4 regions of the Bradyrhizobium sp. USDA 3256 genome follow, and region 1 is predicted to be linked to each of the others. Evidence: predicted binding sites of a transcription regulator. Region 1 holds the regulator's gene; each other region holds the start of a gene.
The links. Region 1 encodes PhoB, which activates phosphate uptake and scavenging genes when phosphate is short. Its sites were predicted from a motif close to TGTCATNNANCTGTCAT; they were not measured.

Region 1 (7,994 bases):
AGCCCTGATCGATGGTCATCGCAAGGTGGCCCTTGCCGAGCAGCTCGCCCGAGCTCTGGCCATTCTTGAGACGCGATGCGTCGTAGCGCGCATAGGCGCGCAGCCGGTCGGGCGCCTGGAAATCGACGATCAGGAGCGAGACCGGACCGTCGGTCCGGGTCTGCAGGATGAAGCGGCCCTCGAACTTGACCGACGACCCGAGCAGCGTGGTGAGCACGATCGCCTCGCCGAGCAGCTTGCCGACCGCGGACGGATAGTCGTGCTTGTGCAGGATCTCGTCGAGCGCGGGTCCGAGCCGGGTCAGCCGGCCACGCAGATCCAGCGCGCCGACCTCGAAGGCCAGCACGGCATCGTCGACAGGAACCGCTGAGGGCGCGCGAACCGGCGCCTCGGGCGTGATTTTGATGTCGGGGGATTGTGAAACCATGGCGCTCTATCTGGGGTCTCGGACCGCAAAACGAAAGGGGTTCAGCAGAACGGATCTATCCGTCGTCCCTGCGAAAGCAGGGATCCATAACCACCAATGTGAGTTGCTGCATTCAGCTGGGGCTCCAGCTTTCGCAAAATTTACATCGGTGGTTATGGATCCCTGCTTTCGCCGGGACGACAGCATTGAATGGGCGCTACGCGACCGCGTCGAAACACCAGGCCAGGATGCCCTTCTGCGCATGCAGGCGGTTTTCCGCCTCGTCGAACACCACGGATTGCGGCCCGTCGATCACCTCGTCGGTGACCTCCTCGCCGCGATGCGCGGGCAGGCAGTGCATGAACAGTGCGTCCGGCTTGGCGAGCGACATCAGCTTGGCATTGACCTGATAGGGCCGCAGCACGTTGTGGCGGTGCTCGCCCTCCTTGTCGCCCATCGACACCCAGGTGTCGGTGACGACGCAGTCGGCGCCGCGCACGGCGGCTTCCGGATCGGTGCCGAGCACAATCGGCGCGCCGGTCGCCTTGATCCAGTCGCGCATAGGCTTTTTCGGCGAGAGCTCGGGCGGGGTCGCGACATTGAGCTGGAACTTGAATCGTTCGGCGGCATGCGCCCAGGAGGCCAGCACGTTGTTATCGTCGCCGGTCCAGGCCACGGTCTTGCCCTCGATCGAGCCGCGGTTTTCCTCATAGGTCATGAGGTCGGCCATCACCTGGCAGGGATGCGAACGCCGGGTCAGGCCGTTGATGACGGGCACGGTGGCGTGCGCCGCGAGCTCGAGCAGCGCGTCATGGTTGAGGATGCGGATCATGATCGCATCGACATAGCGCGACAGCACGCGCGCGGTGTCCGCGATGGTCTCGCCGCGGCCGAGCTGCATCTCGGCGCCGGTCAGCATGATGGATTCACCGCCGAGCTGGCGCATGCCGACGTCGAACGACACCCTTGTGCGGGTCGACGGGCGCTCGAAGATCATCGCCAGCGTCTTGCCTTCGAGCGGCTTCCTGCCCTTCTCATGCGCCTTCAGCTTCGCCTTCATGGCGGCTCCGGCGGACAGCATGTTGCGCAGCTCGCCGAGCGGCAGCTCGTTGATATCAAGGAAGTGGCGGACCGGCTTGCTCATCATCCAGCCGCCTTCTTCGGCTGCGCCGCCGATAATGTCGCGCAGGCGCGCTCAAGCGCGGTGATCGACGTATCGATCTCGGCCTCGGTCACGATCAGCGGCGCCAGGAACCGCACCACATTGTCGCCGGCGCCGACGGTGAGCAGCTTCTCGCTGCGCAGCGCGGCGATCAGGTCGCCCGACGGCACCACGGCCTTGACGCCGATCAACAGCCCCTCGCCGCGCACCTCCGACAGCACACCGGGATAGCGGTCGACGACGGAAGCGAGCTTCTGCTTGAGCAGCAGCGACATCTTCTGCACATGCTCGAAGAAGCCGGGTTTCAGCATGACGTCGAGCACGGCATTGGCGGCGGCGACCGCGAGCGGATTGCCGCCGAAGGTCGAGCCGTGCGAGCCGGGCGCCATGCCGGCCGCAGCCTGCGCGGTCGCCAGCACTGCGCCGATCGGGAAACCGCCGCCGAGCGCCTTGGCCAGCGACATCACATCCGGCGTGACGCCCGTGCGCTTGTAGGCGAACAGCTCGCCGGTGCGGCCCATGCCGGTCTGCACCTCGTCGAAGGCAAGCAGCAGGCCGTGCTCGTCGCAGAGCGCGCGCAGCGCCTTGAAGAACGCCTGCGGCGCCGAGCGCACGCCGCCCTCGCCCTGCACCGGCTCGATCAGGATGCCGGCGGTGTGCGGACCGATCGCCTTCTTCACCGCCTCGATGTCGCCATGCGGCACCTGGTCGAAGCCGTCCATCGGCGGCCCGAAGCCCTCGAGATATTTCGCCGAGCCGGTCGCCGCCAGCGTGCCCAGCGTGCGGCCGTGGAAGGCGCCCTCGAAGGTGATGATGCGGTAGCGCTCGCCGTGGCCCTTGGAGAAGTGATAGTGGCGGACCAGCTTGATCACGCCCTCCATCGCTTCCGCGCCGGAATTGCAGAAGAACACGAAGTCGGCAAAGCTCTGCTCGCACAGCCGCGCGGCAAGCGCCTCGCCGTCCGGGCTCTTGAACAGGTTCGACATGTGCCAGAGTTTGGTCGCCTGCTCCTGCAGCGCCTTGACCAGATGCGGATGCGCATGCCCGAGCGCGTTGACCGCGACGCCCGAGGTGAAATCGAGATAGCGGTCGCCGTTGGTTGCGATCAGCCAGGCGCCCTCACCGCGCTCGAAGCCGAGATCGACCCTGGCGAAGACGGGGAGCAGATGCGACGTGGCAGCGTTGGTCATGGCGATCACTGACGGTTTGAAGCCGACAATTGCCGCGCGCCTTGACGCCAGCGCAGCAACGGCCAGCTTCGGAAAACAAAACGGCCGCCTTTGCGGGCGGCACGTGGCGGGCATTCTATGCTGCGGTCAGTAAGTGTCAATCGCCACGAAGTGGCCTTCCTGCAATGCGAAACGAGCGCAATCCGGAGCATTCCGGTGCGGTGGAAAAGCCTCATCGAAATGCTTAACTGTGTGGGAACATGTGGACGCACGGCCGCGGACTCTTGCGCCTGAGTCACGCCATATTGTAGCGTTTGGCCTGTCGGGTACGACATCTCGTGCGGCGGTACTGGACCCTCTAAGTAGCCTTCGTGTCTCGCGTAAACGTTCGGGCGCAACACCGTGCCCGGCGAGGGCTAAGGGATTCTGGCCGCAGGGATATTTGTCCAGATTGGCTCGCAGCGCCGCTCCAACGATTGGCCGGCGCTACGCGAAGGGAAGAATGCGATGACTGTATTGACCTGGTCCGACGATCGCGTCGAGCAGCTGAAGAAGCTCTGGGAGTCCGGCCTGTCGGCCAGCCAGATCGCGGCGGAACTTGGCAATGTGACGCGAAACGCCGTGATCGGCAAAGTGCATCGGCTCGGCCTCTCCGGCCGCGCCAAGGCGCCCTCCACGGCCGCGCCGCGGCAGCGCAAGGCTCGCCCCGCCCAGCACATGATGCGGGTGGCGCGACCGGTCTCGCGCGGCAACACCGCGCTGGCGCACGCCTTCGAGGTCGAAATGGAGCCCGATCCGATCTCCTACGACAATGTGGTGCCAATGAGCCAGCGGCTCTCGCTGCTCGAGCTGAACGAGGCCACCTGTCATTGGCCGGTCGGCGATCCCTCGAGCCCGGAATTCTTCTTCTGCGGCGGCAAGGCGCTCGCCGGCCTGCCCTATTGCGCGCATCACTCGCGCGTCGCCTACCAGCCCGCCGCCGATCGCCGCCGGCCGTCGGCGAAACCGCAGATCAAGTGAGCACTCGGGAAAACGTCGGAAGACCTCAAAAACAAATCCCCGCGAAAGCGGGGATTTTTTTGTGTGACGCAGCCCGGCTATATCACCAGCGTCGTCCCGGTGCATGCCGGGACCCATACGCCGCGGCCGGCGCAATCGGCAAGCGGCCAGACGGCTTTCTAACAACGCCCATTGGTGGCTATTGATCCCGGCTTTCGCCGTGTTGCGGTTTATGAATGCCGCTTGGCCGTTACGGCTGCGGCTCGGCCTTGGCAAAGCGGTCATCGAGCGCGTAGCCGGCGCCGCGCACGGTGCGGATCGGGTCCTGCTCGCGGCCGGGATTGAGGAGCTTACGCAGACGGCCGATATGCACGTCGACGGTGCGCTCATCGATGTAGATGTCGCGGCCCCAGACGCTGTCGAGCAGTTGCTCGCGGCTGAAGACGCGGCCGGGATGCTCGAGAAAGAATTCGAGCAGGCGATACTCGGTCGGCCCGAGATCGATCGGACGGCCCGAGCGCGCCACGCGGCGCTTCTCGCGGTCGAGCTCGATGTCGCCGTAGGTCAACACGGTCGCAAGCCGCTCCGGGCTGGCGCGGCGCAAGAGGCCCTTCACCCGCGCCAGCAGCTCCGGCACCGAGAACGGCTTGACGATGTAATCGTCGGCGCCGGTGGCAAGCCCGCGTACGCGCTCGCTTTCCTCGCCGCGCGCGGTCAGCATGATGATCGGAAGTTGCTTGGTCTCGGGCCGCGCCCGCAGGCGGCGGCACAGCTCGATGCCGGACAGGCCCGGCAGCATCCAGTCCAGCACCACGAGGTCGGGAACGCGCTCCTTCAGGCGGGTGTCGGCATCGTCGCCGCGCCCGACCGTCTCGACATCGTAGCCTTCCGCATCGAGATTGTAGCGCAACAGCGTCGTCAGCGCTTCCTCGTCTTCGACTACCAGAATGCGTGCGCTCATCGGTTTAAGTTCTTTCTCTGTGGTGATCCGTTGCCCAGACGCAAACCGAAACGCTTACTTCCTTGAGCATAGTCCCCGCGGAAACGAGTTGTCGAAGGACAATCCGGTTCCGCGCTTGCCGATCAAGCCTCAGCTGCCCGGCACCGTGGTGGCAAAAGTGGTCATGTCGCCCTTCGGGCGCTTGTCGGTGATCTGCTGGCCCTCGATCATGTAGAATACGGTCTCGGCGATATTGGTGGCGTGATCGCCGATCCGCTCGATGTTCTTGGCGCAGAACATCAGATGGATGCAGAACGAGATGTTGCGCGGATCTTCCATCATGTAGGTGAGCAGTTCGCGGAACAGCGAGGTGCAGATCGCATCGACCTCCTCGTCGCCCTTCCAGACGTTCATCGCCGCCGGCAGGTCGTGCGCGGCATAGGCGTCGAGCACCGACTTGACCTGCGACAGCACGAGGTCGGTCATGTGCTCGAGGCCGCGGATCAGCTTCAGCGGCTGGAAATCGCTCTCCAGCGCCGCGACGCGCTTGCCCATGTTCTTGGCGAGGTCGCCGATCCGCTCGAGGTCGGTGGCGACGCGCATCGCGCTGACGATCTCACGCAGGTCGATCGCCATCGGCTGGCGGCGCGCGATCGTCAGCACCGCGCGCTCTTCGATGTTGCGCTGCAGATTGTCGATCTCGATGTCGGCGGCGACCACGCGCTTGCCGAGCGCGACGTCGCGACGGATCAGCGCGTCGACCGACTCGGTAATCATCCGTTCGACCAGGCCGCCCATCTCGGCGACCAGGCGGGTCAACTCCTGCAGGTCGCTGTCGAATGCCTTGGCGGTATGTTCAGAAGCCATCGCTTGTCTCCCTCAACCATGGTCCCGGGGATCATGGTTTCGTGTCCTGAATTTTAGCATGACCTGATCGGAAAACCGGTTGCCACTTTTCCGGATCATGCGCCGGTCAACCGAACCGGCCGGTGATGTAGTCCTGGGTGCGCCGATCGCTCGGTGAGGTGAAGATCTTGTTGGTGTCGTCGAACTCGATCAGCTCGCCGAGATACATGAAGGCGGTCTTGTCGGAGACGCGCGCCGCCTGCTGCATGTTGTGGGTGACGATCGCGATCGTGTAGTCCTCGGAGAGCTCCTGGATCAGTTCCTCGACCTTGGCGGTCGAGATCGGGTCGAGCGCCGAGCACGGCTCGTCGAACAGGATCACCTCGGGACGCACCGCCACGGTGCGCGCGATGCACAGCCGCTGCTGCTGGCCGCCGGAGAGCGACAGGCCGGAGGCGTTCAGCTTGTCCTTGACCTCGTTCCACAGCGCGCCGCCGCGCAGCGCCTTCTCGACCCGGTCGTCCATCTCGGACTTCGAAATCTTCTCGTAGAGGCGGATGCCGAAGGCGATGTTCTCGTAGATCGTCATCGGGAACGGCGTCGGCTTCTGGAACACCATGCCGACCCGCGCGCGTAACAAATTAAGATCGAGCTTGGGGTCGAGAATGTTGGTCTGGTCCAGCATCAGCTGGCCGACCGCGCGCTGGCCCGGATACAGGTCGTACATCCGGTTGAAGATGCGCAGCAGGGTCGACTTGCCGCAGCCGGACGGGCCGATGAACGCCGTGACGCGGTTGGTGCCGAGCGTAAGGTTGATGTTCTTCAGCGCGTGGTGCTCGCCGTAATAGAAGTTGAGGTTTCGCACCGTGACCTTCGGCGGCGCTTCCGGCAGCGGAACCTGGGGAACGTGGCCTGCGGCAGTCGTGGAGACGGAAAGCTCGGTCATTTTGCGGCCCTTTCGGCACCAAGGATACGCGCGCCGATATTCAACGCGAGCACGGTGAATGTGATGAGCAGCGCACCGCTCCACGCCAGCTCTTTCCAGTAGGCGTAGGGGCTCTGCACGAAGTTGTTGATGGTTACCGGCAGGTTGGCCATCGTCTTGGTCAGATCCAGGCTGAAGAACTGGTTCGACAGCGCGGTGAACAGCAGCGGCGCGGTCTCGCCAGCGACGCGGGCGGTCGCCAGCAGCACGCCGGTGATCAGACCCGATCGCGCAGCACGATAAGCGATCCGCTTGATCACCAGCGAACGCGGCAGGCCGAGCGCGGAGGCGGCCTCGCGCAGCGGATTGGGCACCAAGAGCAGCATGTCCTCGGTGGTGCGCAGCACGACCGGGATCACGATCACCGCGAGCGCGAGGCTGCCTGCGATCGCCGAGAAGCCGCGCATCGGCACCACCACCGCACCATAGATGAACAGGCCGATGATGATCGAGGGCGCGCTGAGCAGGATGTCGTTGATGAAGCGGATCACCGAGGTCAGCTTGTCGTGCTTGCCGTATTCGGCGAGGTAGGTGCCGGCGAACAGGCCAAGCGGCGCGCCGATGCCGACGCCGATCACGGTCATGATGACCGAGCCGACGATGGCGTTGAGCAGGCCGCCTTCGGTCGAGCCGGGCGGCGGCGTGTTCTGGGTGAACAGCTGCACGCTGAGGCCGGCAAGGCCGTTATAGAGCAGCGTGATCAGAATCAGCGCCAGCCAGGTGACGCCGAACAGCGCGGCGCCGACGCAGAGTGCGCGGATGACGATGTCGCTGCGGCGGCGGGATTTGTAGATCGGGTTCATGGCGTTACTTCCCCGCCTTCTTTTCAAGCCGCATCAGCATCAGCCGCGCGCCGGCGAGCACGAAGAAGGTCAGCACAAACAGCAGCAAGCCGAGCAGGATCAGGCCGGACTGGTGCAGGCCGTCGCTCTCGGCGAATTCGCTGGCGATCGCCGCCGAGATCGTGGTGCCAGGCGCGAAGATCGACGACGAGATGCGGAACGAGTTGCCTATGATGAAGGTCACCGCCATGGTCTCGCCGAGGGCGCGGCCGAGCGCCAGCATGATGCCGCCGATCACGCCGACGCGGGTGTAGGGGATCACGACGCTGCGGACGACCTCCCAGGTTGTGCAGCCCATGCCGTAGGCGGCCTCCTTCAGCACCGGCGGCACGGTCTTGAACACGTCGACCGAGATCGCGGTGATGAAGGGCAGCACCATGATCGCAAGGATCAGCGCGGCGTTGAACAGGCTGAGATAGGACGGCGGGCCGGCGAACACCGCGCCCAGCACCGGGACGCCCTCGAAGATCCGGATCATGAAAGGCTGGAACGTGTTGGCCAGGAACGGGCCGAGCACGAAGAAGCCCCACATGCCGTAGATGATCGAGGGAATGCCGGCGAGCAGCTCGATCGCGATGCCGATCGGGCGGCGCAGCACTTGCGGGCAGAGCTCGGTGAGGAACACGGCGATGCCGATGCCGACCG
Region 2 (7,994 bases), 6.0 Mb from region 1:
CGACGAACGCAATCTCGTCGCCATCGCCGATGCTGCTGCCGGTCTCGACAGGAAGCGCGCAAACGCGCCCGGCAACTTCGGTCACAACCTTGATATCTGGCATTCCACTCTCCGATACCGTCTTGCGGAAATTTCATCCGGCGAACGGCTTTTTGTTGTGGCGGCAGATTGCCTGAGGTAGCTTCTTCTGCAAGTGGAATTTTATTCCGCAGGACGGAATGGAGCCAAGCAAATGGGAAGGCGCTCGGAACGGCTTAGCAGGCAGGGAATGCTCGCCAGCGAGACAGGCGATGGCGATGTCATCCAGGTGGTGTCGCGCGCCTTCGACGTGTTGCGGTGCTTCGAGGGACACGAGGCCCGGCTCGGCAATCTCGAGATCTCGAACCGCTGCGGTTTGCCGCGTTCGACGGTGTCGCGGCTGACGCACACGCTGACGCGGATGGGACAGCTCGTCTATCTGCCGCGCGACCAGAAATATCGCATCGGCCCGAGCGCGGTCGCGATGAGCACCACGATGATGAAGGGGCTGCAGCTGCGCAATCTGATCCGGCTGCGCCTGCAGGATGTCGCCGATCAGTTGCCCGGCACGGTGGGCTTCGTCATCCCCGACCGCTTTCACCTGGTCTATCTGGAGTTCGCCCGCGCGGCGAACGCGCTCGGCCTGCATGAGGCCACCGGCAGCCGGATCTCGATGGCGACCACCGCGGCCGGCCACGCCTACACGGCCGCGCTCGATCCCGCGGTCGGCGACGCGCTGATCGCGGAGATGGAAGGCGAGTTGCCCGACAGCGCCAAGATGCTGACGCCGCGCATCGAGGCCAACCGCCGGCATTTGCAGGAGCACGGCTACGTCGTCGCCTGCGGCCTGTGGAGCCCGCACATCAACGGCGTCGCGGTGCCGCTGTGGTCGCCGCAGTACCAGACCTATGTGGTCACCACGATCGGCCTGCTCTCGGCGATGTATGACGAGGCGCGGCTGCATCGCGAGGTGGCGCCGCAAATGGTCGAGCTCGCGGCCGCACTCGGCAGCCTGCTCGAAGGCGCCGACGGCGACATCTTCAGCAATCGGATCGAACGCAAGTCGCTTCCGGTGACCGCCCATAACAACAACAAAATCATCAAGACGGGAGCAGTGAATGAACTGGAAGCCGGAACTCGACGACCTCGCCCGCCGCGAAGCGTTCGCGCGGGAGATGGGAGGCGTTGACAAGGTCAAGCGGCAACGCGACCAGGGCCGGCTCACGGTTCGTGAGCGCATCGACAAGCTCGTCGACCAGAACAGCTTTCACGAGGTCGGTGCCATCTCCGGCATCGCCGAATATGACGAGAGCAACGAACTCAAGCGCCTGACGCCGGCGAACTGCGTGTTCGGCCGCGCCAGGGTCGACGGCCGCACCGTGGTCGTGGTCGGAGACGACTTCACCGTGCGCGGCGGCTCGGCGGATGCATCGATTTCCGCCAAGCCGCTCATGGCGGAGGAGATGGCGCACGACTTCCGCCTGCCGATCGTTCGCGTGATCGAGGGCTCCGGCGGCGGCGGCTCGGTGAAGACGATCGAGACCAGGGGCGCGGCCAATCTGCCCGGCGGCGTCGGCGGCACGCGCTGGTACTGGTACACGACCGCCAATTTGGCCCGCGTGCCGGTGGTCGGTCTCGGGCTCGGCTCGGTCGCGGGCCTCGGTGCCGCGCGGCTCGCCGCCACGCATTACTCTGTCATGACCAAGAGCTCCGCGATGTTCGTCGCCGGCCCGCCGGTGGTGAAGCGCCTGGGGCAGGATCTGACCAAGCAGGAGCTCGGCGGCGCCGACATCCAGACCCGCGCCGGCGCGATCGATCAGGCCGTCGAGACCGAAGAGGAGGCGTTCGACTACGCGCGGCGCTTCCTGTCCTATCTGCCGCCGTCGGTCTACGACCTGCCGCCGACCATTCCCTGCACCGACGATCCGGAGCGTGCCGAGGAATCGCTGCTCAAGGCCGTGCCGCGCAACCGCCGGCAGGTCTACAAGATGCGGCCGATCATCGATGCCGTCGTCGACAAGGGCTCGTTCTTCGAGGTCGGCACCAATTTCGGCCGCCCGATCATCACCGGATTGGCGCGGATCGAGGGCAGGGCGGTGCTGCTGCTCGCCAGTGATCCGTTCCACTATGGCGGCTCGTGGACCGCGGACGCCTGCCAGAAGGTGGTGCGCTGGGTCGACTTCGCCGAGACCTTCCATCTGCCGGTGGTCTACCTGATGGATTGCCCGGGCTTCATGATCGGGCTCGAGGCGGAGAAGACAGCGACCATCCGCCATGGCGTGCGGGCGATGGCGGCGGTCAACCAGAGCACGGTGCCGTGGTGCACCATCATCATCCGCAACGCCTTCGGCGTCGCCGGCGTGGTGCATCAGCCGGCCAACCGCTTCTCGATGCGTTACGCGTGGCCGTCGGCATATTGGGGCTCGCTACCGCTGGAGGGTGGCATCGAGGCGGCCTATCGCGCCGAGATCGATGCGGCCGCCGATCCCGCGGCCAAGCTGCGCGAGATCGAGGATCGCCTCAACAAGCTGCGCTCGCCGTTCCGCTCGGCCGAGAAGTTCTGGGTCGAGGAGGTGATCGATCCGCGCAAGACGCGTTCGGTGCTCTGCGAGTTCGCGCGTCTCGCCGAACCGATCCGCAAGGCCGGGCCGCCGAGCAACATGTCGACGCGGCCGTAAGGCTTTCACGCCGTCATTCCGGGGCGGTCCGCAGGACCGAACCCGGAATCTCGAGGTTCCGGGTTCATGCTTCGCATGCCCCGGAACGACATGTCTTATTCACTCTCCCGATGCACGTCGTGGATCACGATGCCCATGCCGTTCTCGGGCATCTTGATCCATTCGCGCCGCTTCAGCGAGCGCTTGGTGTCCTCGTGCCCGCTCACCCAATGCTCGCGCATCGAGGTGCCGGAGAATTCGTGGTCCTTGGCGTCGCCCTCATAGGCCTTCTGCTGATAGATCAGCTGCAACAACGTGATGCCCGGCAGCCGGGCGTTTGCCTTCTTGAGCTGGCGCTCCTCGTCCGAGAGCTGACCGTCGGGGATTTTTCCCAGCGCGTTGTGCAGGGCGGTGCGCAGATTGTAGGTCTTGCGATAGACGTCGGTGTTGTAGCGGGTGCGCGACGAATACATGATGTCCTTGTGCCGGGCCATCACGTCCTGGATGTCGCGCGGCAGCGCGCCGCGCGCCGAGAATAGGTCGACCTGGAACACCAGCGAATTCATGTTGTCTTCCTGGTCGAGCAGATGCTGCAGCGGCGTGTTGGACACGATGCCGCCGTCCCAGAAATGATCGGTACCGACCTTCACCATCGGCAGCGCCGGGGGCAGCGCGCCGCTCGCCATGATGTGCTCGGGGATGATCTCGTCATGGGCATTGTCGAAATAGATGAAGTTGCCGGAGAGCACGTTCACTGCGCCGACCGCGAAGCGTATCTTCTTGGAATTGATGCGGTCGAAATCGACCAACTCAAGCAACGACTCGCGCAGCGGCGTGGTGTCGTAGTAGCTGGTGGCGGTGCGCGCGCCGGCCGGGCTGAACCACGGATTGCTCTGATGCGGGGTGAAGAAGCCGGGTTGTCCGAGCGTCGTCGTCAGCCATGAGCTGGTGAGGTTGCGGGCCTTGCGGAAGACGTCGCCGTCCGGCGTGTAGTGCCAGATCTTGCGGCTGGTGATGCGATCCCAGAACGTGTGCAGCCGCTCGAGCCGCTTTTCGGGCGGATTGCCGGCGATGATAGCCGAGTTGATTGCGCCGATCGAGACGCCGCACACCCAATCGGGCTCGATGTTGGATTCATGGAGCGCCTGATAGACGCCAGCCTGATAGGCACCGAGCGCGCCGCCGCCCTGCAGGACCAGAGCCACGCGATCGCAGCCTTCCGGACGCCAGCCCGGTGTCGCGTGATCGATATCGTCGAAATGCGGCGTTCGCGCGTCCATATCAGACACTCCAGAATTTGCGGCGAGAATTCAGCGCGCCGATGACGCCGTGATGACAAATGCAACGCCCGCGCTCGGCGCATCCGGCATGCCCGCCTGCATGGTTAGCATTGGCCTCATCAACGAAACGCGAGTCACGCAAGCGCAACCGCGGTCATGTACCTGACGGAAATTCCTCACATCGCTGTCAATCTCGGCCGCTAGCTTTCGCGCAAACTTTTCAAACACGAGGTTATTTGCGATGCGCAGGGAAGATCTGCTCAAGCTTCCGTCGATGCCGGCCGCCGGCCCGAGCTATCCCGCCGGTCCGTATCGCTTCATCGATCGCGAATTCCTCGTCATCACCTATGAGACCGATCCGGAGTTGATCCGCGCCGGCCTGCCCGAGCCACTGGAGCCGATCGAGCAGGCGATCGTGCATTACGAATGGATCAAGATGCCCGACAGCTCCGGCTTCGGCAGCTACACCGAGTCCGGCCTCGTGATCCCCGCGCGCCTGCATGGCGAGGAGGTCAACTTCGTCTGCCAGATGTATCTCGACGATGATCCGCCGATCGCGGCCGGCCGCGAGATCTGGGGCTTTCCGAAGAAGTACGCTCATCCGAAGCTCGAGATCGTCAAGGACACGCTGACCGGCACGCTGGAATATGCCGGCCAGCTCGTTGCGATGGGCACGATGGGCTACAAGCACGAGAGCATGGCGGGCAATGGCGACGTCACCCGCGCGACGCTGTCGAAGACGCAAGTTAATCTGAAGATGATCCCCGGCGTCGACGGCCATCTCGAGGTCTGCCAGCTGGTCGCGATCAACCTGACCGACATCGTCGTCAAGGGCTCCTGGATCGGACCCGGCCGGCTGCATTTGGTGCCGCACGTCAATGCACCGGTCGCCGATTTCCCGGTCAAGCGTGTCGTCGGCGCGCATCACTTCCTCGCCGACCTGACGCTGCCGTTCGGCCGCGTCGTGCACGACTACAACAAGGAGGCCGCGGAAGCGGCGGCGCCGACCGGTCTTGCGGCCGAGTAGGGCGGTCGCTGACATAAAACTGTAACAGGCGCGTCCTCCTATGTTGCGTCGAGGGGACGCGCTTGCTCAGCGTTGCGCGTGGGCGAGGTCTTGAACATGTCATTTCGCGCGGTTGCGTTACCGATTGCCTTGGGGGCGGGCCATGCTGGCTGATCCACCTCCCGCTCCGGCAGGGTCGCTGCTGACCCGTGAGGCGGTCCCCGGTCTGGTCTGGGCGTTCCGCCTGCATCACGACGGCCGTGCCGAGGCGCTTCCGATCGATGCGCCGATCGAGCCGAGCCATGACGGAAGGCTGTGGCTGCACTTCAACCTGACCGACGTCCGCACCCGGGCATGGCTTGCCAACATGCACATCCCGCAGCTCGCGCGGGACCTGCTGCTGTCGAATGACAATTTCCAGCAGATCCACGTCGTCGACAATTGCGTCTACGGCGTGTTTTCCGATCTGGTGCGGGATATCGACGCCGCGACCGGGGAGACCGGCTTTCTCCGCTTTGCGATGACCGAACGCCTCCTGGTCAGCGGCCGCCATCAGGCGCTGTGCTCCGCCGATGCGACGCGCCGCGTGCTCGAGGGCGGCCATCGCGTCGGCAGCGTCGCGGCGCTATTGGAAAAGATCGTCGACGAGATCGCCGACACCATGGACCGCATGACGGACAAGATCGGCACCGATATCGATGCGATCGAGGAGCGGGTGCTCGCCGAGGATACCGGATCGGAGCTGCGCAAGAATCTGAGCCGGATGCGCCGCACCTGTGTGCGCCTGCATCGCCAGCTCGCCGGCCTGCGCGTGCTGTTTCACCGGCTCGAGCAGAAGAACACCGACAATCTCAGCCCGGCGCTGCGGCTGCAGGCCGGCAAGCTCGCGCAGCGGCTCGACGGTCTCGACCACGACATCGTCGAACTGCACGAGCGCAGCCGCCTGCTCGAGGAGGAGCTGCGCTTCAAGCTCGAGGAGGAGAGCAACAAGCATCTCCACGCCTTGTCCGTCGTCACCATGATGCTGCTGCCGCCGACGCTCGTCACCGGCATCTTCGGCATGAACACCAAGGGATTGCCGTTGACCGACGTCGACAGCGGGTTCTTGGTCGCGGCCGGCCTTCTGATTGGGTCGGCGCTGCTGGCTTATCTGCTGATGCGGCGGCTCGGCATCGTCAAATAGTGCGAGCGCACCGCGGCATTCCCGATGTGCAGAGTTCTTTCCCGCGCGATGTTGGTGGCCGCGGCCCTTGCGCTCGGCGCGCCGGCGAATGCCGAAGACAAGCCGATCGCCGAGCGGATTGCTGATACGCGGGCTGCACTCGAGGAGGCCGGCTACCAGTTCAGCCTGACCTATATCGGTGAGGGGTTTTCCAACGTCTCCGGCGGTGTCAGCAACGGCGCGGCCTATACCGGCCGTCTCGATCTCGGCACCACCATCGACCTCGAGAAGGTGATGGGCTGGACCGGTGCGACCTTCCACGCCAACATATACCAGATCCACGGCGACGGGCTGTCGCGGAGCTATGTCGGCAACCTGTTCCTGGTGTCCGGCGTCGAGTCGCTGCCGGCGACGCGGCTCTATGAATTCTGGATCGAGCAGAAGCTGCTCGGCGGCAAACTCTCGGTGCGCGTCGGCCAGCAGGGCTCGGACGTCGAGTTCATCGACAGCCAGTACGACGACATCTTCATCAATTCGGCGCTCGGCTGGCCCGGCATTGTCGGCACCATTCTGCCGGCCGGCGGACCGTCGCCGCCACTTGCCGTGCCCGGCATCCGGATCAAGGCCAATCTGTCCGACCGCATCACCGCCTATCTGGCCTTGTTCGACGGTTCGGCTTCGCCGCCGCAGGGCATGGACGACCCGCAGATATTGAACGCCCACGGGCTCAATTTCCGGGTCAACGATCCGCCATGGTGGATCGGCCAGCTCAAATACAAGTTCGAGATCGGCGAGAGCAGGCTGCCGGCGACCATCACCGGCGGCGCCTGGTATCACATGGGCTCGTTCGCCGACCAGCGCTTCTCGGCCGACGGGCTCTCGCTCGCCGATCCCGACAGCTCCGGCGACACGCGATGGCTGCGGCGGGACAACGGCATCTTCATGGTCTATGAGCAGCTGCTTGCGCGCGCCAGGCCGGACGCTGACAAGGGCGTTGCGTTCTTCATGCGCGCCTCGGTCAGCCCGTCGGACCGCAACCTGATCAGCACCTATGTCGACGGCGGCTTCCTGTTCACCGGCTTCAGCGAGGCGTATCCGGACGATCGGTTCGGCATCGCCGCGATCTATGCCAGGATTTCCGACGCCGCACGCGCGCTCGACCGCGACACCCAGATCTTCACGGGCACGCCGTATCCGATCCGCGACTACGAGGCGATCCTCGAGATCACCTACCAGCACGTCGTGAACCCGAATTTCACCATGCAGCCGATGTTTCAATACATCGCCCATCCCGGCGGCGGCGCCGTCGATCCCAACGATCCGACGCAAACGCATCGGATCAAGGACAGCGTGGTGTTCGGGATGCGCACCATCCTGTCGTACTGACCGGCGGACGTCGCGCAGGCAGCGGCCTCAGGCCGCGACCGGCTTCGGCTCCGCCGCCGATTTCGGCTGCGGCCGCGCGATCGCCAGCGCGATCAGCGCGGCAAAGATGCACAGCGCACCGGCAATGAAGAACGCCGGCAGGTAGCTCTGATAGATCGTGCGCGACAGTCCGGCGCCGAACGCGGCGGCGCCTGCGCCGAGCTGGTGGCCGGCGAAGATCCATCCGAATACCAGATTGGCGCGCTCGGCGCCGAAGCGCTGCGCGGTGAGGCGCACCGTCGGCGGCACCGTCGCGATCCAGTCGAGGCCATAGAACATCGCGAACAGCGACAGCCCGTAGAATGTGAAGTCGGAGAACGGCAGGAACAGCAGCGACAGCCCGCGCAGGCCGTAATACCAGAACAGCAGATAGCGGTTGTCGTAGCGGTCCGACAGCCAGCCCGAGACGATGGTGCCGAAGAAATCGAAGATCCCCATTGCGGCGA
Region 3 (7,994 bases), 4.8 Mb from region 1:
CCCGTCATCGCGCGTCAGCTCTCCCGATCGCCGAGATCTCGCGCATGTCGTCAACCGACAGCTCGAAATCGAAGATGTCGATGTTCTCCTGAAGGCGTTCGAGCTTCGAGGTGCGGGGGATCGCGGAGACATTCTGCTGCACCAGCCAGCGCAGGCAGACCTGGGCAGCGCTCTTGCGATAGCGGTCGCCGATCCGCGCCAGCGCGCGGTCGCCCTTGACCCGTCCCTTCGCGATCGGGCTATAGGCGACGAACGCCATGCCGTGGCGCCGACAGGCCTCGATCACGTCGGCCTGATCCAGGTAAGGATGGTACTCGACCTGGTCGCAGGAGAGCGGCTCGGGACATGCCGCCACCGCCTCCTCGATCAGCGCCACGTTGAAATTCGAGACGCCGATATGCCGCGCCAGGCCCGCCTGCCTGACCCGCGCCAGCGCGCCGAGCGTCTCGGCAAGCGGCACCTGCGCATTGGGCCAGTGCAGCAACAACAGATCGACCTCGGTCAGGCGCAGCCGCGCCAGGCTCTCCTTCGCCGACCGCTCGAGATCCTTCGCCATGAAATGCGTGGTCCAGACCTTGGTGGTGACGAACACGTCGTCGCGCTTGATGCCGGAGGCACGCAGCCCCTCGCCGACTTCGCGCTCGTTGTCATAGATCTGGGCGGTGTCGATGTGGCGATAGCCGAGCCGCAACGCCTGCTCGACGATGCGGGCGCAGGTCCGGCCGCGCAACTCCCATGTGCCGAGCCCGATTGCCGGGATTCTGGCACCGTTGCCTTCGACGACATTCATGCGCCCATTATGCGCGCATGACGAAGCCCTGCCAACTCGCGGTTCGGTTCCGCGATGGAACGCCGCGACGTCTTACCGCTCCGGCTGGTAGCCGTCGGTCAGCGTCTTCAGGAAGGCGATAATGTCGGCCTCGTCCTGCGCCGTCATCGCGGGCGTGTCGCCGAGATGGCGCTCGAACGGCGGATCGCTGACGTCGACATTGCCGTGATACTTTTCCGGCAGGTCATCGTATTTGCGCACCGCGCCGTCGGCGCCGCGCGGAAACACCTTCTCCGGATTGGTATCGCGGAAGTTATAGAAGTCGAGCACCTGCTCGAGGCTGGTGAAGACCCCGTTGTGGAAGAACACGCGACGCGTCGCCGTGTTGCGCAAGGTCGGCGTCAGAAACATCCCGCAATATTGCGTCTGCTCGGCAATGTCGGTGCGGTACGGACCGCAGACCCCGAGATCGAAATGATCGGGATCGCGGTTGCCGGCGAGCGCGGCGTTGCGCGGCGCGCCGAGCGCCTCATATTGGTGATCGGTGAACAGCGGCGGCAGACCGTCCCGGGTCGGCTGCGATGTATGGCAGCCGCCGCAATTGGCCTTGTCCGGATCGTTGAACAATTGCAGGCCGCGCACTTCGCTTTCGTTCAATCGCGCCTTGCCTTCCAGCCAGTAATCGAACTTGCTTGTGTAGGGATGGAAGCTCGGCTCCTCCACCTGATAGCGCGCGACGGCAAACATCGCCTCCGCGACCAGCAGCCGCGTATTGTCGAAGACACCGGCACCGAATAGCTCGGCGAAGCGCGGCGCATAGCTCGCCTGACGCAGCTTCTGCGCCACGATTTCGATGCTGCCGCCGTCCATCTCGTTGGGATCGAGCAACGGAAAGATCGCCTGGTCCTGCAGCGTATCGGCGCGGCCGTCCCAGAACAGTCCGCCCTGCGGCACGATGTTGACCGCCGAGGCGGCAGTCCCGGTCGCGACCTTCTTGGCGCGCGGAGCCTGCTGGCCGAGCGCGGCCAGTTGCGCGAAGTCGACGACATTGTCGTCTTCGTCCTTTTCCGGCCCGATGCTGAAATTCGGCTGCCGCTCGAGATAGGTCAGGCCCGGCACGGCGCGTGTCCCTTGCCGGGATTGCGCGGGCCCGCCGAGCATCACCGGCCCATCATTGGATGGCCCGTAGGCGTGGTTCGAACTGTGACAGGACGCGCATGACAATGCGCCCGAAGAGGACAGCGATGCGTCGAAGAAGATCTTCTGGCCGAGCTGCGCCATGGCGGACAGCGGAGCGACAGGCGGACGCCTGAGCTGCACCGGGTGCGGATTGGTCCCCGGAAGTCCCTGCGTCTCGACGGCCGCAACAGTGCCGGCCATGCACAGCAGGCCGGCGCCGAGAAGCCACAAGGTGCGGCCATTCATGTCAGATCCAGTGTCGTTAGAGCATTCTCGCGCGAACCAGAGACCAGTTCGCGCGAGTAACGCGTCAGGCCGGGAAGCAGAGCTTCGGTTCTGATTGGATCAGAACCGAAGGGCTTTTAGTGGTGATGGTGATCATCCGGCGGGCTGACGATGACGGTGCCGGCGGTCGGATCGAGGAACAGCGTGTCCTGCCGGTACTCGTGATCCTGGCCGTGCCCACGCTCGAAGTCGAACATATCAGCGATCGATTCGACGTTGTCGTCGAACGAGCCGCCGCCGAGACGCTGGCCATGCAGCCAGTTGTCCTCGATGAAGCGCACGACGGAGGCCTGCGTAATGCGGGTGTGGCTGACGTAATTCCGCTTGGCGAAGGGCGAGATCACCAGGAACGGGACGCGCGTACCGGGACCGCAGCGGCCGTTCACCGGCTGGCCGTTGAGGCCGTTCGGCTGCGTCTGCTTGCCGATACCGCGACCGCACTGGCCGGGACCGTTGACCTGGTCGGCGGTCGGATCGTACGAGGCGCTGATCGGTGCAAGGTACTGGTGGTCGTACCAACCGTCGGAGTCGTCATAGGTGATGATGACGGCGGTCTCGCCCCACTCCTTCTGCTTCTGCAGGAAGTTGATCAGCTCGACATTGCCGGCCTGCTCGTCGAGCGGATCGGAGTTGCCGGGATGACCGTCCTGATAGGCCGGCATCTTGATGTAGGAGACGGCCGGGAAGTTGCCGGTCTTCACCGAAGCATAGAAGTCCTCGAGATCGTAGGCATGATTGGCCGGATCGAGCGTCTTGCTGCCGGGCACATAGGTGTGTCCGACCGCATTCACCGAGCTCGGCCGCGCATGGGTCGGGTTGGCGGTCGACTTGTAGTACTGGAACCAGGCGTGGTGCGGGATGTAGTCCACGACGGTGCCGTTGACGTTGCTCGAGAATGTGCTGCGGCCGCAGTTGGTGGTGCCGTTGCTGTTCTTGAGCGTCAGGTCGAAGCCGCCCATGAAGCTGCCCCAGCTGATCTGCTCGGCATTGAGCAGGTCGCCGATGTTCTTGCTGGTCATCAGGACCTGGCTGGTCGTGCTCGAGCAGGCATCATAGGCAGGATCGGTATCACCGATCAGCGTCAGGCCGCCCTGGCCGTCGGCGATAGACGATGACGAACCGACGATGTTCTGTGCGCCGTTGGTCTGGCCGGAAACCACCTCGAGCGCGCCGGGCGTCGACGGACCAAAGGTGTCGGTCCAGCTGTTGTCGCTCATCGCGAAGTTCTGGGCGTAATTCCAGAACGCGGTGACGGTGTTGCCGTCGAAATAGCCCATCACCTGCCCGTTGGTGCCGAAGGCGCCGACGCCGCCGGCGGTGCCGCGACCGGTGAATTTCGGAAACAGGTCTTCCTTGCCGTTGTCGACCGCCTGCTGCTCGGGCGTATAGGCGTGGTTCTGCGACTTGGTGTTGGCCTGGGTGCGGTCGAGGCGGAACGGATTGGTCGCGCCGGTGCCGTTGGCCGGGTTGTTGTTCGGGTTATTGGTCAACAGATTGGCGCTGGCGAGATTGTTGACCTTCGGCGTATGCGGCTTCGCCGTGAACGGAATCGAGCCGGTCGGGTTGGTCGCAACCGGGTAGGTTGCGAAGTAGTGATCGAACGAGCGGTTCTCGTTGAAGATGACGACAAGATGCTTGATCGGCGTTTGGGTGTGGATGTCGTGCGGATGATGATCGTGGCCGTTATTGCCCTTGTTGTCGTCCTGGGCGGCGGCGCTGCACATCACCGCAGCGGCAGCAACCAGACAGACTCCGACCGTCGAAAGAAATTTGGCTTTCACCGTAGTGCCCCTTTTATTTTTGAAGGATTTATGACGTCGACCTGCGACAAGTTATCCATCGCCGATGACAGCGCTGTGTCGATCGAATGAATGCGACGAACGATGATGTGCGCCGATGTTTGCGTCGGTTGCAGCGAGCGTCGGGGAATCAATCTTTGCGCGCATGGCAGACGTCACGCCTCTGACACGAGCGGCTATCCGTGGACGCGGCTTCGGTCAGAAGGCTTCGGTCAGAAGGCTTGGATCAGAAGACTTGGAATTGAAGGGATCGCGCTGAAGATGACGGCAGCGGTCATCAATCGCGTGAACTAGTTGTGCGCCGCCGGCAATCGCGGCTGCTCACGCCCGAAATAAATCCGCGCCTTCCGGGATTGTTGTCCCGAAAAGCGCGGATGCCTGGTCTTGTGGCGGGCGGCGCTTCGGCGCGGGCGCATCCGGCCGATACGAGACCGGGTGCTAGGACACGCGCTTGAAACCGGGAGGCTTCCACGTCCCTTCACCAGCCGGCAGAATCGATGGCGGCGTGGTTTTCGGCCAATACAGCCGCATCACCACATAGATCGGACCATCCGGCGCCGGCAGCCAGTTTGCCTCCTTGTCCGCTCCCGGAGATTTGCTCTGGATGTAGATCGTCAGCGAACCGTCAGAGCCGCGCTTCAAGTGCGGCAACATCGGCGAGTTGATCAGGTAGCGGTTGATCGGATTCTTCACCAAGAGCTGCGACTTGCCGTCATACATCGTGACCGACCAGAAGGCGTTGACCGGCGGCAACTGTTCCGCCGGGAAGGTCAGCGTGTAGCTCGACTTCGAGCAGTCGAGTTCCTTGCCATCGGCGTCCACTTTGCCCAGGGGATACATGGCCTCCACGGCGTCGTTGCCATAGATGCCGGCCTTCGCGGCTGCCGCGCGCAAGAGCCAGTCGCCGTGAAAGAATGCCGCGTCACCGAACGCCGAGCTGACGCGCCAGCCGTTGATGTCCTTGCCGAGGCTCGCCACCGTCTCGCTGACCTTGCGCTCGCCCTCCTTCATGCCAAGCAGAATCTCGGCCTTGTCTTCCAGCGAGAGGCTGCGGAAATCGAAGGTCTTCCCTGGCCCTACGCCGATCCGTGCCAGTTGCTCCCGGATCCAGCGTTCCTCCGGCAGCGCCGGCGCGAATTGAAGCGCGAAGTCCAGATATTCGAAGAACTCGGTGCGGACGAGATCCTTCTCGAACTTGGGGAAGGAAGGCGCCGGCGCCGGCGGCGGCGCGGGCCGATTCAGGAAGCTGGAAAGCGGCTGCGCCTTGTAGCCGGCCTGAACCTTCTTGACGGCCTCAATATCGGCCGGGTCGAACAGCTGGGTCCGGAAAAGTGCCAGGCAGAAATCGCTCGTCGACCGGAACACCTTCTTGATGCCGGCCGGTGTCGCGCCGGTCCATCGCGGGCCGGCGACCAGATAACTTCCCGCATCGCTGCCCGTCGCGCGCGAACCGACATAGCCAAAATTATACGTATTAAGGTCGATCAACTGCAGCGAATAGTAGCGCTTGGGATCGACCGCCGGCACCGAAAAGACGATGGGCTCGGCCCGCAAGTCCAGCCATGCAAACGAATACGGCGTGTCACTGTTGGGCGTGACGACGGCGGTATCTTCGTAGGTGTAAACGCGGGCCTCGTTGACCAGCGTATTGAACGGCGCCTTGTACTGCCCTGACGACTTGTCGACGGCGTACTCGTACATCACACCATAGGACATCACGATCGGCAGGCCATAGATGAAGCCGGCCTCGGCAATGTCCTTGGCCTTGAAGAATCCCGGACGCTCGGACTGCGCCCAGGTTGAACTGCTGGCAGTCGCCGTAATCGCCGCCAACGCGGCAGACCGCAGAAAATCGCGCTTCGTCACGGTCTGCGGGCTCTGAGTCGATCGCCTTTGCATCAAATACTCCCTTTCCAATATGACGGACGGCAGCGCGCGCCACCGGCCGGGGCCTGAGCACGGCACCGGCCCACGCGACACAACCTGCCGCAGACATTTCGCCATCTGAATTGATTTAGATCAATGGTGGCTTTCAACTGCATCTTGCAATTGTTACCCTTCAGAAGTGACTGCGGTGATTGTCGGTGGGTTGACGTCCGCTTCCGCTCATCAACGCCGAACCAGGGGCCATGCCAGCAGCGTTGCGTTCGGCCGGCGAGCTTGCGACGCAGAAAGGAGCGCGGGCGTCCGCCGAACAGCAATCGCAGCGATCCGATCTACTTCAACAGGATCAAATAACGTCGTCGGGCTGCTACGCACCACGACTGGCTTGCCGCCGACTACCTTGGCTTCGTTCAACTAGGGGCAATCAGGCTGCGCCTTAATGAGTCCGGGCCTAATCCTTCATTCCCGTGATCGAGGCACTCACCGCGCGCGGATCGCGCTGTGGCCAGCGGCCGCTTTCGACCTGCGACAGAAAATCGCCGACGATCCGGTTGTATTCGTCGGGCTCCTCGATGTTGATGGCGTGGCCGCAGTTCGGCATCACCGCGAGCGCAGCCGACGGGATGCTCTGCTTCATCAGGATGCCCGGCAGCAGGCACGGCCAATCCTCGTCGCCGGTGATGACCAGCGTCGGCACATTGATGCGCCTCATCTCGTCGACCAGCGTGTAGAGCGAGGGACGCTCCTTCTGCACGCCCTGCTGGGTGTTGGCCGATCCCACCGCCGAATGCTCAGCCAGCATGGTCTTGAACTCGGCGTGGCCGCGCGGGTCCTTGTTCTCGTACTGCACGCGGGTCGGCCCGTAGGCGTAACGCTCGGCGAAGGCCGGCATGCCGTCCTTGCGGATCATGTTCGCGATCACGTCGGCCTCGGCGCGAAACGCATCGCGCTTGTCGAGCTCGGCGCCATAGCCGCAGCCGCCGATGCACAGCGACAGCGCCCGATCAGGGTGACGCAATCCGAAATGCAGCGTCGCAAAGCCGCCCATCGACAGGCCGACGATATGCGCCTTGGGCGCGCCGATGTGATCGAGCACGGCCAGGATATCGTCGGCGGCGCGCGCCTGCGAATAGGGACGAGACCTGCTCGGGCACATCCGACGGCGGAAAGCCGCGCGCATTGTAGGCGATGGTCCGGAAGCGCTTGCCGAAGTGCCGCATCTGCGGCTCGTAGCTGCGCAAGTCGCCTGCGAACTCGTGGACCAGGATCACCGGATGCCCCGATCCGGTCTCCTCGAAATAAAGCCGCACTCCGTCGTCTGTCACAGCATAGGGCATGTTGATCTCCTGCCTTCTCTCTTTGCTTGTTACGGGATGGTCGCGTTACGGAATGGTCGCGGCCTTCGGCGGCTTGGCGCGCGGCAGATAGGTGCCGTGGTCCTTGCCGCCAATGAGCGCACCGTTATCGACGACCACCTTGCCGCGCACCATGGTCAGCACCGGCCAGCCCGTGACCTCGAGCCCCTCATAGGGCGTGTAGTCCGCGCCGTCGTGGATCAGCTCGTGACGGATCGTCAGCTTGCGCTTCGGGTCCCACAGCGCGATGTCGGCGTCCGAGCCGACCGCGATCGTGCCCTTGCGCGGATAGAGGCCGTAGATCTTGGCGTGGTTGGTGGCGCTGAAGGCGACGAAGCTGTTGAGGTCGATCCGCCCCTTCACCACGCCCTCGGAGAACAGGATCGGCAGCCGCGTCGCCACACCCGGGATTCCGTTCGGCACCCAGCGGAAGCTGGTACGCCCTTTCGGCGCAAGCTTGCCCTGCGGGTCGTCGTAACGGAACGGACAATGGTCCGACGAGAACACCGAGAACACCTTCTGCTGCAACCCCTCCCAGCAGGCCTGCTGGCTGGCGACGTCGCGCGGCGGCGGCGAACAGACGTATTTTGCGCCTTCCATATTGAGCTGATCGAGATCCTTTTCGGTCAGCATCAGATACTGCGGACAGGTCTCGCCCATTACCCGCAAGCCCCGCTGCTGTGCGCGCCGGATTTCGTCCATCGCCTCGCGATTCGAGACATG
Region 4 (7,994 bases), 2.2 Mb from region 1:
GGTGCCGGAGACGTTCTCGGAGGCCGGGCTAGTCGAGAAGATCAGGTTGGTCGGCCACGCCATGGGCGCCGATCCGCGCGCCGCCTGCCTGACCACGGCGGTGGAGGGCGATCTCGCGCAACTGCGCGCGCTGCGTGCCAGGGTGACCAAGCCGGTGCGCGTGATGTTCGTGATGTCGCTGCTGAATGGCCGGGCGATGGCGGCGGGCCACAAGACCGCCGCGGACGAGATCATCCGGCTTGCCGGCGGCGTCAACGCCATCGACGGTTACGACGGCTACAAGCCGGTCAATGACGAGGCCATCGTGGCGGCGAAACCGGATGTCGTGCTGTCGATCGATCGCGGCAAGGATTCGCTGACGTCGGATGCCGTGTTCGCGCATCCGGCCTTCGCGCTGACGCCGGTCGCGGCCAACAAGGCCTTCATCGCGATGGAAGGCCTTTATCTGCTCGGCTTCGGGCCGCGCACCGCGGCCGCGGCACGCGACCTCTCGGTCAAGCTCTATCCGGCGCTGGCGCCGGAGGCTGACAACTTCAAGCCGGCAGCGCTGACCGCGAATTGTCGGCAATGAGCGTGCTGACTGAGCGCCGCGGGCGTGCGAAACAACGGCGCGCCGGCATGTCGCTGCGGCCGGCCGCGACACTCACCCTGCTCTGCCTGCTTGCGGCGCTCGCAGGCGCCGCCCTGGTCGCCCTGACGGTCGGGGCCGCCGGGATTCCAATGGCGCGGCTTCCGGCAGCGCTTGGGCTTTGGGCTGATGGTGTCGCCAACCCGCTGCTTGCACGCGACCAACTCGTGGTGTGGTCGATCCGCATCCCGCGGATCGCGGCGGCGGCGATGGTCGGCGGACTCCTTGCCGTATCAGGCGCGATCATGCAGGGCCTGTTCCGCAACCCCCTCGCCGACCCCGCGCTGGTCGGCGTCTCCTCCGGCGGCGCGTTTGCCGCGGCGGCCGCGATCGTGTTCACCGACAGCCATCTCGGCGAAAGCCTGCGCTTCCTGCAACACCAGCTGCTGCCGATCGCGGCCTTTGCCGGCTCGCTGATCACGACCATCGTGCTTTACGGCATCGCCAGCCGCGGCGGCCGGACATCGATCGCGATCTTCCTGCTGGCCGGGCTTGCGATCGCCGCGATCGCCAATGCCGGCATCGGCCTTCTGGTGTTCGTCGCCGACGACCGCCAGCTCCGCGACATCACCTTCTGGCTGCTCGGCTCGCTCAGCGGCGCGACCTGGAGCAAGCTCACGGCGCTGGCGCCGGTGCTGGCGGTCGCGCTGGCCGCCTGCCTCTCGATCGCGCGCGGGCTCGACGTGCTGGTGCTCGGCGAGGCGGAGGCGTTCCACAGCGGCGTCGACGTCGAACGGCTGAAGCGGATCTCGATCGTGCTGGTGTCGGCGATGACCGGGGTCGCGGTCTCGGTCTGCGGCGTGGTCGGTTTCGTCGGCATCGTGGTGCCGCATCTGTTGCGGCTGGTGATCGGGCCCGCGCATCGGCTGCTGCTGCCGGCGTCCGCACTGCTCGGCGCCATCCTCCTGGTCGGCGCCGACACCGTGGCGCGCACCATCGTGGCACCCGCGGAAATGCCGATCGGCATCCTCACCGCGGCGATCGGCGCGCCGTTCTTCCTCGCCATGCTGCTGCGGCAGCGCGGGCTGGTGTCGCTATGACGGCCCTGCTCGAAGCGCAGTCGGTATCGATGACGGTCGGCGGCACTGATCTGGTCGACGCGGTGTCGCTGCAGATCGGCGCCGGCGAGATGGTCGCGATCGTCGGTCCCAACGGCGCCGGCAAATCGACGCTGCTGCGGATGCTGTCGGGCGACCTGCGCCCGTCGCGCGGGGCGATCCGACTCAGGCAGCGCGACCTGCAAACCTACGGACCACGCGCGCTGGCGCAGCACCGCGCGATGCTGTCGCAGCACGTCAACGTCACCTTCCCGTTCACCGTCGAGGAAATCGTCAGCATGGGCGCCGGCGAAAGTCCGCGTGCCGTCACGCGGGCGCTGGTCGAGGCGGCACTCGACGAGGTCGGGCTCGCGCGTTTCCGTTTCAGGCAATTGCCGACGCTGTCGGGCGGTGAGCAGCAGCGGGCGCATTTCGCCCGCGTGCTGGTGCAGCTCGCCTGCGGCGAAGCGCTGCATGGACCCGGGCTGTTGCTGCTGGACGAGCCGACCTCGAGCCTCGATCTGCGGCACCAGATCGACCTGGTCGAAACGGCGAGGCGCCGCGCCGCGCGCGGCACCGCCGTGATCGCGATCCTGCACGACCTCAACCTCGCGATGCGGTTCGCCGACCGCATCCTGCTGCTGCACCGCGGCCGGCTTGCCGTCGACGGCGACCGCACGGCGGCGATGAAGGCCGAGACGCTGCGCGAGATCTTCGAGATCGACGCTGCGATCGCCTACACCGGAAACGGCGTACCGTTCCTGCTGCCGCAGACCATGCGGCCCGTTTAGACCCTCATGGTGAGAGCGCGGTACGCGCGTCTCGAACCACGAGGCCCGGCTGTTGCTCGCGGCCATCCTTCGAGACGGCCGCCGCGCGGCCTCCTCAGGATGGGATTGCGAGTGAGAGGCGACGTAACGCCGCAAGCCTTATCCCGCCGCAACATCCGCGGTTCACAAAACTGTCAGCCGGCTGTAACAGGCGGCTCGGAGAACACCGCATCGTTTATCCTTTGGGAGATCAACCATGCGCCTGTCCCTGCTCTGCTCCGTCGCCTCGATCCTGCTCACCACATCGGCGTTCGCGCAGGGTGAGGGCGAATTCCCGGCGACGCTGGCAGGACACGCCGTGATGCCGGCAGAGAGCTTCATCGACGCGCCCGCCGACGCCCCTGATGATCTGAAGAGCTCGGGCAAATACACCACCGGCAAGCGCGTCGACGCCATCGGCACCGTGATGGGCAAGTCCTATGAGCGGCCGACCGGCGTGTCGCTGCCGTTCAAGGGCCAGCCGCTGCAGGGCCATTCCGGCATCAAGGTGATGCCCGACGGCTCGTTCTGGGTGATCACCGATAACGGCATGGGCTCGCGCTACAACTCGGCGGACTCGATGCTGTATCTGAACCGGCACAAGATCGACTGGGCGAGCGGCAAGATCGAGCGTCAGCAAACCGTGTTCCTGCACGATCCCGACAGGAAGGTGCCGTTCCGCATCGTGCACGAGGACACCGCCAAGCGCTATTTGACCGGTGCCGATTTCGACACCGAGGGCTTCCAGATCATCAACGAGATTTTCTGGATCGGCGACGAGTTCGGGCCCTACATCCTCAAGGCCGACAAGACCGGCAAGATCCTCGCCGTATTCGAGACCGTCGCCGACGGCAAGCCGGTGCGCTCACCGGATCACTGGGCGGTGCAGTCGCCCGGTGCGCCCGGCGCCAGCTACACCAACGTCAACCTGCGCCGCTCCAAGGGCTATGAAGGTTTTGCTTCCTCCAAGGACGGCAAGTTCCTTTACGGCCTGCTCGAGGGGCCGCTGTGGGATGCCGACAAGAAGGATTGGGAGAAGGTCGACGGCAAGGAAGCCTCGCGCATCCTGGAATTCGACGTCGCGGCGGAGAAGTTCACCGGACGCTACTGGCAGTATGTGTTCGAGCAGAACGGCAATGCGATCGGCGACTTCAACATGATCGACCCGGCCCAGGGCCTCGTGATCGAGCGCGACAATGGCGAAGGCACCGCCGACAAGGCCTGCCCGCAAGGCCAGCGCGGCGAGAACTGTTTTCCTGACCTCGCCAAGTTCAAGCGCGTCTACAAGATCGAGCTGTCCGACGCCAATGTCGGCAAGCCGGTGCGCAAGATCGCCTATATCGACCTGATGAAGATCCGCGATCCGAACAAGAAGGCGCGCAAGCCGCTCAACGACGGCGTCTACACCTTCCCCTTCTTCACCATCGAGAACGTCGATCGGGTCGACGAGACCCATATCATCGTCGGCAACGACAACAACCTGCCATTCTCCTCGAGCCGCGACCCGAACAAGGCCGATGACGACGAGTTCGTGCTGCTCGAAGTCGGCGAGTTCCTGAAGTCGAAGTGAAGGGGCCGCTCTCGCCGATCACAACAGTGTCGTTGCCCGGCTCGGCCGGGCGACCCAGTATTGACGTCCGAATTTGGCGGACAAGCCGCGGCGTACTGGATGCCCCGCTCAAGGCGGGGCATGACAGCGAATTTAAGCCGGCCATTATCGCCGCACCGGTCAGCGCGCGCGGCAAGCCACGTCACTCCTTCTTCGTCCGGTAATCTCCGAACGTCGTGTCGCGCTGGTCGAGCTGGGCCTTCACGCTGCCGCCGTCGCGGCGGAAGCCCGCCATGTAGGCCTTGCTGGCCTCGGTCGTGAAGGCCAGCGCCTGGATCTCGGTGCCGGCCCGTATCGCGGCGCGGGCGCCCATGATTTCCATGGCGCGGTGGACGCTGCGCTTGTTGAGCTGCTGCAGCTCGATCGGCACCTTCGTCGCGCGCTCGGCGAAATCGAGCGTCTTCGCCTCCAGTTCGGCGAGCGGAAACGACCGGGTCGCATAGCCCCATTCGGCGGCCTCGCGGCCGGACATCGCGTCGCCCGTCAACATCAATTCCATGGCGCGGCGCATGCCGACCAGCCACGGGTGATACTGCATGTCGGGCGGGCTCATCAGCCGCACCGGCGGATAGCCGATCTGGGCGTCGTCGGCGACATAGACCACGTCGCAGGCGGTCGCGAGCTCTGTGCCGCCGGCGAGGCAATAGCCGTGTACCTGCGCGATCACAGGCTTTGCGAGATCCCAGATCGAGAACCAGCCCTCGACGACATGGCGCGACCACTGGCCGGGGCCGGATGCCGAATGGTAGGGCTGGTCGACGCGGTTGTCGGCGGAGAGATCGTAGCCCGCCGAGAAGCAGGGTCCGGCGCCGCGCAGGATCGAGATCGAAATCCCGGGATCGCGGTCGGCCTGTTCCAGCACCTCGAAGATCTCGCCGCGCAGGCGATTGTTCAGCGCGTTGCGCTTCTCGGGGCGGTTCAGCGTGATGCGGCGGACGCGCGGACGCGGATCATCGACGACGATGTGCTGGTAGCTCATGAATCCTCCCGATCTCAGGCTTTGTTGCCTTTGGCAAAGTGATGCCCGAGATCGGGAGGGTTGTCATCGGTAGATGACGCAGGTCCTCATAGCGTTTTCAAGCGAAGTGGGTTCCGGTTCGCGTGAAGAAGACGCGTCAAGCAACAACGCTAGAGCCCGGCACGGGCTCTAGCCCGCCGGCACCATCACGACGCCCTTGTCCTTGGGCCAGCGCATCCGCCAGGCGAAATTGATATCACGGACCTCGCCGGCCTTGGCCTCGAACGCCCATTCCAGCACGCCGCGCTTGTCGCGCAGATTGGTCGTTGTCGCCGGCGTCGACGACGGCAGCATCTCGACCACGATATCGTCGTTCTCGCTGACCGGCAGCTGGTCCTGGATCGCGACCTTGATCGGGAAGTCGTGGCCGTTGCGCACCGTGGTCTTGAAGGCGCGCTCGTCGGTTTTCGACGTGGTCACGATCAGGCCGGCGGAGCCCTCGTTGCGCTTCACCACCGTGCGTTCGATCTTGACCTTGTCGTCGGCGCCGAAACCGAGCCGCACGGTCTCGTCCTTGGCGGCGGTGGCCATCCGGCTGCGGCCGACAAAGATGCCGTCGCGGTAGATCGAGACCTGTCCCGGCAGCAACGGCGCATCGTCGGCCTGCACGAAGCTCGCTTCCAGGAAAGCGGTCGGGTCGATCACCGGAACGGCGCGAACCGCGAGATCGGGGGTGATGGTCGCCGTCGAGATACGCAGGCTCTTTGCGCCCTCATTGGCGGCAACGCTGACGCGGCCGGGGATCTTGAAGGTGGCCTGGAAAGCTCCGATCTCGGCGGTGGCTTCCAGTTCGTCCATGCGTCCCCCACCAAAACGGAACTGCTGAACCGCGTCGGCGGCTGGCGCAGGTGCCAGCGCCTCGCGCGCCCGCATGCTGGCCTCTCCCGAAAGCTTCGCCAGCGGCCGCGGCGGTTGCGGATATTGCACGATCAGCGAGCGGAGGTCGGGCGCGTTTCCGCCGCGCGCGACCCGCACGGTGGAGACGACGAGCGCCACGTTCGACCAATCCTCACCGGTCGACTGGGTGATCTCGGCGCGGCGCACCAGCTCGATCGCGGGCTTGCGGTCCCTGGCGCCGGTGTCGAGCCGGGCGTCATAGAGCGGCACCCACCGGGCGTTGGGAACCGCATAGGTGACCCGTAAGGTCGCCTTGGTCACCGCCTGCGAGGCGACGTCGATCCGCACCTCGACCTTGCTCGGCGGCTTGCTCGTGCGATCGGCTGCGAGCTGCGCAAGATCGCGGTCGATCACGCGGATCTTGCGCTCGGCGTCACGGATCGCGCTGTCGGCGGTTGCGACCTCGTCGGCCACCGCCGAGAACGCCGCACGCCACTCGCTGAGCGGACGCGCCTCGCCCTTCTCGCCGAGACCCGCGGGCGACGCTTCGGCAAAGCGCTCGGCAAATTTGCGCCGCGCCTCGGCCGCGCTGATCAGCCCCTGCAAATCGGCGCGCTCATCGTTAAGCGCCTCGATGCGCTTGTCGATCTCGGAAAGATTTGGCGGCAGCAAGGGCTGCGGCAGCTTTGTATCGATCGCGCCGATCGTGAGCTTCGCTCCGCCCTCGCCGTCGACCCGCAGCGAGGACGGATCGAGCCCCATCGGGAAATCCCTGGCTATGAGCGTGCTGTCGCCGGCAGGCAGATCCAGCGTGATGACGCGGGTGACGCTCGCGCCATCGGGGTAGACGGTCACGGCATCGACCTGCGAGACTGCATCGAGATTGGCCGCATGCAGCGGCCCGGCAACCAGCGCACCCGCCAGCACCAGGCTGGTGGTCACAAGATAATTCGCAATCCTACACATGACATCCCTCCGGAAAAACGCCGCATCGCGCGCGAGACGAACGGCGCGCCGGGCTCGAGGGCGCGTCGTTTCTCGTGGTGAGACGCGGCGAGGAAGGAACTGGTTCGATTGAGGTTTCCCTGCGGCGCGACGATGGCGCCGCAGCGGCTGCCGCATGGCGCGGCGATGTCTTCGGGCTCTAGCGATCCGCCTTGCGCCGGATGAACAGATAATTCGGCACGAAGCCGGCCAACGTGATCGCGATCATGATCCACCAGCCGCGCTGAAACGCCGCGATCCGCTCGGTCATCGAGACCGGCGTTGCAAGGATCGCGACAAAGATCGCGACGCCGATCGCCAGTGCCGCCTGCCGGATCATGTTGATGACGCCCGAGCCGGTGGCAAACGACGACGGCGGCAGCGCGCCGGCGCCGACGCCCATCAGGGTCGGAAAGGTCAGCCCGACGCCGATACCGATCAGCATCACGCCCGCGACGACGGCAGGCGCATTGGGTTCGGCCCCGAGCAGCGTCGCCCAGATCGCGAGGCCGGCCGCGAACAGCACGATCCCGGCGGAGACGACGGCCGCGGCGCCAAACCGCGCAATCAGCCGGCCGGCAAACAACAGCGAGGTGATCGGCACCATTAGCGGACCGGGGGCGATTGCAAGGCCGGTCTTCAACGCCGACCAGCCCCATACCGTCTGCTCCCACAACGCGCAGGACAGCAACATGGCGCCGAAGGCCGCCGAATAAGGCGCCATCACCAGCGACGCGCCGGTGAACGGCCTGACCGCGAACAGTGCAGGATCGACGAAGGGATTCCTCGATCTGAGGCAATGCCACGCGAAGGCGGCGAGCGAGACGGTCGCGACGCCAAAGCCGAGCGCGACGCCGCGCGAACTCCATCCCCAATCGTTCGCCTTCACGATCGCAAATGTCAGCGCACCGATACCCGAGGTCACCAGCAGCGCCGCCCATGAACTCGGGCGCGGCACGTCGTGACCGGGCACTTCGGGCAATTTCAGCCAGCCGATGATCAGCGCGACCACGCCGATCGGGACATTGACGATGAAGATCCAGCGCCAGTCGAACGTGACCAGGACGCCTCC

Region 2: ACVWY5_RS13830 (acetoacetate decarboxylase) is a predicted target of PhoB. The motif match lies at 3,997-4,013, and genes of this name have one in related genera.
Region 3: ACVWY5_RS19720 (phospholipase C) is a predicted target of PhoB. The motif match lies at 4,034-4,050, and genes of this name have one in related genera.
Region 4: ACVWY5_RS32470 (esterase-like activity of phytase family protein) is a predicted target of PhoB. The motif match lies at 2,628-2,644, and genes of this name have one in related genera.

Annotation. Positions count from the first base shown of each region.
Region 1 is NZ_JBSSAE010000002.1:8,611,026-8,619,019, reverse strand. Features, by position in the region: gene ACVWY5_RS42480 (Hsp33 family molecular chaperone) at 1-427, opposite strand, end outside; gene argF (ornithine carbamoyltransferase) at 624-1,550, opposite strand; gene ACVWY5_RS42470 (aspartate aminotransferase family protein) at 1,550-2,758, opposite strand; gene ACVWY5_RS42465 (GcrA family cell cycle regulator) at 3,245-3,757, shown strand; gene phoB (phosphate regulon transcriptional regulator PhoB) at 3,987-4,697, opposite strand; gene phoU (phosphate signaling complex protein PhoU) at 4,827-5,543, opposite strand; gene pstB (phosphate ABC transporter ATP-binding protein PstB) at 5,650-6,468, opposite strand; gene pstA (phosphate ABC transporter permease PstA) at 6,465-7,310, opposite strand; gene pstC (phosphate ABC transporter permease subunit PstC) at 7,315-7,994, opposite strand, start outside.
Region 2 is NZ_JBSSAE010000002.1:2,619,741-2,627,734, forward strand. Features, by position in the region: gene ACVWY5_RS13810 (acetyl-CoA carboxylase biotin carboxyl carrier protein subunit) at 1-103, opposite strand, end outside; gene ACVWY5_RS13815 (IclR family transcriptional regulator) at 233-1,207, shown strand; gene ACVWY5_RS13820 (acyl-CoA carboxylase subunit beta) at 1,137-2,696, shown strand; gene ACVWY5_RS13825 (patatin-like phospholipase family protein) at 2,792-3,955, opposite strand; gene ACVWY5_RS13830 (acetoacetate decarboxylase) at 4,197-4,982, shown strand; gene ACVWY5_RS13835 (transporter) at 5,125-6,144, shown strand; gene ACVWY5_RS13840 (carbohydrate porin) at 6,193-7,509, shown strand; gene ACVWY5_RS13845 (MFS transporter) at 7,537-7,994, opposite strand, start outside.
Region 3 is NZ_JBSSAE010000002.1:3,812,449-3,820,442, forward strand. Features, by position in the region: gene ACVWY5_RS19710 (aldo/keto reductase) at 5-790, opposite strand; gene ACVWY5_RS19715 (cytochrome c peroxidase) at 863-2,194, opposite strand; gene ACVWY5_RS19720 (phospholipase C) at 2,311-3,957, opposite strand; gene ACVWY5_RS19725 (DUF1254 domain-containing protein) at 4,471-5,931, opposite strand; gene ACVWY5_RS19730 (alpha/beta fold hydrolase) at 6,368-7,096, opposite strand; gene hydA (dihydropyrimidinase) at 7,299-7,994, opposite strand, start outside.
Region 4 is NZ_JBSSAE010000002.1:6,447,097-6,455,090, forward strand. Features, by position in the region: gene ACVWY5_RS32455 (hemin ABC transporter substrate-binding protein) at 1-571, shown strand, start outside; gene ACVWY5_RS32460 (iron chelate uptake ABC transporter family permease subunit) at 568-1,668, shown strand; gene ACVWY5_RS32465 (heme ABC transporter ATP-binding protein) at 1,665-2,456, shown strand; gene ACVWY5_RS32470 (esterase-like activity of phytase family protein) at 2,692-4,044, shown strand; gene ACVWY5_RS32475 (enoyl-CoA hydratase-related protein) at 4,226-5,062, opposite strand; gene ACVWY5_RS32480 (mucoidy inhibitor MuiA family protein) at 5,231-6,904, opposite strand; gene ACVWY5_RS32485 (MFS transporter) at 7,083-7,994, opposite strand, start outside.